DNA from 3 places in the Bradyrhizobium sp. 187 genome. Region 3 is predicted to be linked to each of the others. Evidence: predicted binding sites of a transcription regulator. Region 3 holds the regulator's gene; each other region holds the start of a gene.

Region 1 (2,265 bases), 3.6 Mb from region 3:
CAGCGTCGTCACCAGCTCGGCATGGGCGGCCGGCGACAGCTTTCGATAATCCGGGACCTGGCAGGCCTCCCACAGCCGTTCCACCGCGTCCTTGCCATGCGCGACGTCGCGCACCTCGGCGTCGCGGGCGGCATGGTCGAGCACGCGCATGTCCTCGGCAATCGGCGCACGCGTCAGCGCGTCGTGGCCGGGGGCCAGGTTCAGCGACACCTGGAGCGCGCCGAGGGAAGCGAAATCCAGCTTCGAATTGCGCCATTGCAAAACCTTCACCGGATCGAAGGTGTGGTTCTGCAGCGCATTGACGAGCTCGGGCTCGAACGGCGCGCAGCGACCGGTGGTGCCGAAGGTGCCGTTGCGGGTGGCGCGGCCGGCGCGGCCGGCGATCTGGGCGAATTCGGACGGCGTCAGCCGGCGGAACTGGTAGCCGTCGTACTTGCGGTCGGAGGCAAAGGCGACGTGGTCGACGTCGAGATTGAGGCCCATGCCGACGGCGTCGGTGGCGACGAGGTAATCGACCTCGCCGTTCTGGAACATCGCGACCTGCGCGTTGCGGGTGCGCGGCGACAGCGAGCCCAGCACCACCGCGGCGCCGCCATGCTGGCGGCGGATCAGCTCGGCGATGGCGTAGACCTCGTCGGCCGAGAAGGCGACGATGGCGGTGCGGCGCGGCTGCCGCGTGATCTTGCGATCACCCGCGAATTCCAGCTGCGACAAGCGCGGCCGCGTGATCATGGAGACGCCCGGCAGCAGCCGCTCGATGATCGGACGCATGGTCGCTGCGCCGAGCAGCAGCGTCTCGTCGCGGCCGCGGCGGTTGAGGATGCGGTCGGTGAAGACATGGCCGCGTTCCAGATCGGATGCGATCTGCACCTCGTCGACGGCAAGGAAGGAGACGTCGAGATCCCGCGGCATCGCCTCGACGGTCGAGACCCAGTAGCGCGGCGCTTTCGGCTTGATCTTCTCCTCGCCGGTCACGAGCGCGACGGCATCGGGGCCGACCCTTGCTGCGATCTTGTTGTAGACCTCGCGCGCGAGCAGGCGCAGCGGCAGCCCGATCATGCCGGAGGGATGCGCGAGCATCCGCTCGATGGCGAGATGGGTCTTGCCGGTGTTGGTGGGACCGAGCACCGCAGTGACGCCGGCGCCGGGAAGCCGCTCGGAAGCGAAGGGGGAGGAGGAAAAAGGCATCTGGGGGATTAGGTAATGGCGATTGGGGCGAATGTCAGTGCTGTTTTGGGGCGGTGGCGCGAAGGGCCTGGAAGTCACCTCGCTGCGGCTTCTCCGCCGTCATGCCCCGGCTTGACCGGGGCATCCAGTACGCTGCGGCTTCTCCGCTCAACCACAGACGCCTCGGCGTACTGGATCGCCCGGTCAAGCCGGGCGATGACACCGAGAGTGTGGGAGCATTCTCCCCGAACCCAGCGCAACTGTCTCACTTTGCGACGCTTTTCCCGTTGGCTTTAAGCTTCGGAACGAGTTGAGAACGAATCGCGGCCGAATCGCTGACTCCCCCTTGAGTCCTGTTCCGTTCACGCAAGATGTCGCGGGAGGCTTGTTGGGTCGCACTAGATGGAGTTTTGGCCTGCCGCACAAGCGACGTTGAGATGGCGGATTCGTTAAAGCTGGGGACGGCGCGGAGTCGAATCAGAATCGGGGAGGAGTCAAATGGATTCCCGGTTCTCGACCCCCTCCAAACAAAATGCGCGAAAACAACCCCATGCACAGTAGGGATGTTGTTGAAATCATTGATGTTTATTTTCACCAAAAGGGAGGTCCGTAGCCCGCATGGAGCGGAGCGCAATGCGGGGGCCGAAGCAAAGAACCCCGGATTACGCTGCGCTCCATCCGGGCTACGGCAGCGGGGCTACGGCACCCAGGCCTACTGCGTCTTCGCGACCTTGGGCGGCTGGGCGCTGGTGATGAAGGAGGTCGCTTCCAGCATGGCCGGCCCGAGCGGGGTCGGCACTTTCAGCCAGAACGGGACCAGGATGCGCGTTCCGGCGATCGGCGCGAACGCGACCTCGATGTTGCGCTGGGCGGCGAGATATTTGATCACCGGACGGTCGGGGATGTAGCCGGCGATGGGAACGAAATACAGCGAGCAGACCACGACCTGGCCGTGGTAGCCCTTCTCCGCCTTGACGTTTTCCATGCGCTTGAAATCGAGCTTGAGTTCGTAGCGCATGCGGCCGTCGAACACGGCGGCGCTGCCGTGGCAGGCGTCCGCCGACAGCACCTCGCCGCTGCCGGATACACGCACCAGCG
Region 2 (2,265 bases), 400 kb from region 3:
GGGCAACCGCAACCAGCCCGCCAACCGCCGAAGCGAACAGGTTGACGATCCATCCGATCGCGCCGCGCTCGTTCGACCAAGCCTCGTAGATCGCGACAGCCAGCATCACGAGCACAAAGACCAGCATGAAGCTCATCGAGCCGCCGACGCTCGCCTTCGACCCGAAGATTTCCACCAGCAGCATGGCCGCCACCGCGAGCAGTGTGATCGCCTTCACGACTTTCCTCTTTGGTGTCTCAGCACATAGGCCGCGAAGCCAATTCCGATGCCGAGCAGGCTTTGCAGCATGGCGGTTGGTCGCGCCGGGCTTCGCCGGGGTTCAACAAATTGCACTCGGAGAACTGCAGGACCGCCGCGCAGTGACGACCGAAGGCCGGGGACCGATCTATGCAGCTTGCCTATTGGAAAGCCGCTCGAACGCCGTGATGGCCCGGTTGGCCAGCATGAGGCGTCTGTGCTCGCCCTTGCGGACCATCTCTTCGACGGCGGCCGAGAGAAAGCGGCTGGTGAACGGCGCGTCGCTGACTTGTCCGGTGCGCTCCAGATAATCCCAGGCGATCTGCACGGAATGTTCGATGAGATGGGACAGGTTCTCGCTCATGCAGAACCTACGCTTGGCGGGAGCGCTTGTTCCGCGCTGGCCAGTAGGTCGGTTCTTCATGGCAGATCTCGAGACGTTCAATTTCCGCACGTTTTCGACTGACGAACAAATGAGGAACGACAAGCGCGCGCCGACGTTAGGTGGAAAAGGAGAGATCGCGATGGCTGACAAGACAGCTGACAACACCGGGGACAACACACAAAAGGATCCGAAGGATTGGGTTTCCGGCGACGACCCGATGACCGGCGCCCAGGAATCCTACCTCAAGACCCTCGCCGAGCAGGCGCACAAGCCCCTCCCCAAGAAGGATCTGACCAAGGCAGAGGCGTCAGAGCTGATCGACACGATGCGGCAAAAGGCCGGGCTCGAGAAGTAGACAGCGGGCATGTACGCCCCGTCCCTGCGAGACGGAAGAACATGACTCACCGATGATCAGAAGTGTCGCGGGAAGGTTGCAGGCGTTCGGCCAACGCTGCATTCACAAACGTTGAGCGCGCTGCATTTCGTCGGGCACAGACAGCGTCGATTGAGCGCACGATCCCGCAATGTCGATTCCACAACTTCAATGCCGGGATCGCGGCCTGTCGCTTTGCGAGCCGGGCACTCATCCTGCTTTGCCTTGCTTCACGTCATGTACGATGTCACCGATGGTGCTTCCCACGACAATCGCGGCAACAACAGGCCAACCGGCGGCTACCATAAGGATGGCCCCGTAGCGCATGTCTTCGCCGGGCCGTTTGTAACTGTCTCGGCCCGAGAACAGGAGCACCGCGATCAGGCAGCCAACTGCGTATCGTCTAAACCATTTCACGACGAGAGACCTTCGTTTACGGGCATTCGTCGCCTCGAACTCCGTCGTGGTTCATGATGTCGGCCGTCCGGCCGCTCGCCGGCAGGCGAAATTTCAGACGATCATGCAAGGCGCGTCAGGCGCCTTGCATGACCTGCTGCCGCTCATTTTCTTGAGCGCGCTGAGCATCGGCTCCGCGCCGAGCTCAGTTCTGTCACTTCGGCAGATCGCGGATTGCCAGCTTGATGACTGTAAGGACAACGAAAGCGGGCGCCCCGTAAACGATGGCGTTCACGGCCCAAGTGATGGCGACGCCCAAGAAAACGGAACTGCCGACAGCTCCCCAGAAAAGGTAAGCTGCGGATATACCCGGCATCTCCCATGCCATCACAGGGGTGGAGTAGTCGGTTAGCTGCTCCATGACGAGCAGCACCGTCGAGACGAGGGCCCCGATTGCCAGTGCGACGGTGAGAACGGATTTCATTGTCTTCAAAGGCCCAACAGCGCCATCACGATCGGAATCATAAAAAAGGCTGCCAGGCCGAGGAGGCCTCCTACGGCAATCTTCACCCAACGCCGTTGAATTTTCGGCTCGAGCCATGTCGCCAGTTTGACCCAGAGCGCATACGCCCATCCGGCAACAATCGAGCGGATAAGTGCAAACAGAAGCTCGCCTAGAATATTGGCCATAGCGGTTAGTCGCGTCAGTTTCGCGGGGAGTTCATCTGCCAACGGCTAAACAACCCCGTGTCCCCCGTGAGTGAGGTGGCCCAGTTCTGCGATTTGCGTCACGTTCTGAGGACCCGGTTAGCGCTGTGGGGCTTCGTGAAGGGCTCGTTTTCTAGCGCTTGAGCAATGCCATCGCCATTCACGG
Region 3 (2,265 bases):
TCGTAGCCGGAGGGCGGCTCTGTCAGCCGATCGGCAGGTGCGTGACGGTCGGCTGCCTGTCGGCGGTGATCTGCGCCTTGTGCTCGCGCTCGGTGACCGACTGAGTCACCGGCAGTTGCAGCACCGTCGCGCGCTGGCCTTCGACGAGCTGCGTCACCAGCACGTATTTGCCGTCGGGGAATTCGATCGCATCATGATGGCGGTCGGGAACGTGCGGATCGATCTTGCCGAACTTGCCCACGCGGGAATTGATGGTGCGCGTCCAGATCCAGCGATTGTCGTAGCGGACGTCGTCGGCGAAGGCGAGCTCCGTCCCCGGCAGCAGGCAGACGGCAACAGACGGATCGGCTGCAGAGGCGAAGCCGCGCGTCGAGGTGCCGCGGAAGCTTGTCGTGACGATCGTCTCGCCGACTTCGGCGGGGCGCGACGCGACGGCATGTAGGCTGTAGTCACACATCGGGTGCTCCTCATGCTGGGATAGCAACCCGCGTCTCTTATCGAGGCGCAGGCCTCTATCAGAGTGGAAGCACGAACGCTCTGCTTGGTTGTGGGCAAATCTGCGGCTGGCTTCCGCAAGCCGCGATCACATTATCTTTCCCGAATTCAATAGGAACAAAGCTCGCCGCGATGCATTCGGGAGGCGCGTACGCGAACATTGCCAACTTGGCTGCAACGGCCGAACTTGACCGCTGGTCGCTGTTTCCTCGAACAACCGAGCCGCGAAGCGGTGCTGCTTGAAGCGGTGCTGCTTCGTCGGCGTGGCGAGGAGCCAGCGTTGGAGGAGGGGCCGGATAGTCTGTGCAGAACCAGAAAGGCTATCCAGCCGGAGCGGACGATGATCCGCTCCAATCTCTGACCGGCGATGTCGATCGGAAGCGCGCGAGGCGCCAAGCACCTCCGGCATGAAGTGCTTCCGATATGAAGTACTGCCGATAGAAAGACTCCCGGTATCAGTACTTCCGGTAAAGCCCGATCAGCTTGCCCTGAATCTTCACCCGGTTGGGCGGCAGGATGCGGACCTCATAGGCCGCGTTGGCGGGCTCGAGCGCGATCGAGGCGCCGCGACGGCGGAAGCGCTTCAGCGTCGCTTCCTCGTCGTCGATCAGCGCCACCACGATGTCGCCGGTATCGGCGCTCTCGTTGCGCTGGATCAGGGCCATGTCGCCGTCGAGAATGCCGGCTTCGACCATCGAGTCGCCGCGCACTTCCAGCGCGTAATGCTCGCCCGAGCCGAGCATGTCAGGCGGTACGCTGATAGTATGGCTGCGGGTCTGCAACGCCTCGATCGGCGTGCCGGCCGCGATGCGGCCCATCACCGGCACCGCGACGGGACGTTCGCCCTCGTCAGCGGGCAGGCTCGCGCTCGCACGCACCTTGCCGAGATTGCCCTCGATGACGCTCGGCGTGAAGCCGCGGCGGCTGCCAGCGGCTGCCTGGAGCTCCGGCAGCTTGATGACTTCAATCGCACGGGCGCGGTTGGGCAGGCGTCGGATGAAGCCACGCTCCTCGAGCGCCGTGATCAGGCGATGGATGCCCGACTTCGAGCGCAGATCGAGCGCATCCTTCATCTCGTCGAAGGAGGGCGGCACGCCGCTTTCCTTCAGACGTTCACTGATGAACCGCAGAAGCTCGTATTGTTTGCGCGTTAACATCTCGACCAAAGTCCCCCGGTTGATGTCGTCCGATTCCGAGACGCTGAATTCGGCCATAAGCCGCTGCATGCTCGAAACAAATCATGAACAGACACTATATGTTCGATACATGTTCCGCAACTGCTTAATTTACCGTGAACAGAGCAAAGTGCGCGGAACGCGCGTTGCGGGGGCGCTCAGACGGGGAGCCGCAACACTTCGCAAGCCGTGCCGGCTTCGGCCTTCGGCGCGAATGGTGCGCGGACGAGAAGTACCTGTGCTGCAGCGAGATTCGCAAGCAGCGAAGAGTCCTGATGATTGACGGGAACAACGACGCGTGTGCCATCGTCACGCTCCTCAAGATGCGCGCGCAGATAGTCCTCGCGCTGGTCGTTGGCGCCGACGTCGCGGCCGAGCACGGCGCGTTCACGGCGATGGTGAATCACTGAACGGCCCGACAGGGCGCGAATCAGCGGCACCATGAACAGGAAAGCGCACACGTAGGACGATACGGGATTGCCCGGCAGGCCGATCACACCCATTGCGCCGAGTCGCCCGTGCATCATCGGCTTGCCTGGCCGCATCGCGATCTTCCAGAACGCCATCGCGATGCCTTCGTCCCGCAGTGCCTGCT

Evidence for each region. The regulator LexA, encoded in region 3, represses DNA repair genes until DNA is damaged. The targets are predictions, from matches to a motif close to TGTTCNNNNTGTGTTCNG.
Region 1: IVB19_RS01915 (helicase-related protein) is a predicted target of LexA. The motif match lies at 1,469-1,486, and genes of this name have one in related genera.
Region 2: IVB19_RS17350 (DUF3072 domain-containing protein) is a predicted target of LexA. The motif match lies at 703-720, and genes of this name have one in related genera.

The regions. Positions count from the first base shown of each region.
Region 1 covers NZ_CP064693.1:403,813-406,077, reverse strand. The annotation lists gene IVB19_RS01915 (helicase-related protein) at 1-1,188, opposite strand, end outside; gene IVB19_RS01910 (DUF3108 domain-containing protein) at 1,880-2,265, opposite strand, start outside.
Region 2 covers NZ_CP064693.1:3,641,459-3,643,723, reverse strand. The annotation lists gene IVB19_RS17360 (hypothetical protein) at 1-217, opposite strand, end outside; gene IVB19_RS17355 (hypothetical protein) at 386-601, opposite strand; gene IVB19_RS17350 (DUF3072 domain-containing protein) at 762-977, shown strand; gene IVB19_RS17345 (hypothetical protein) at 1,606-1,875, opposite strand; gene IVB19_RS17340 (hypothetical protein) at 1,881-2,123, opposite strand.
Region 3 covers NZ_CP064693.1:4,046,209-4,048,473, reverse strand. The annotation lists gene IVB19_RS19355 (hypothetical protein) at 23-457, opposite strand; gene lexA (transcriptional repressor LexA) at 951-1,652, opposite strand; gene IVB19_RS19345 (molybdopterin molybdotransferase MoeA) at 1,829-2,265, opposite strand, start outside.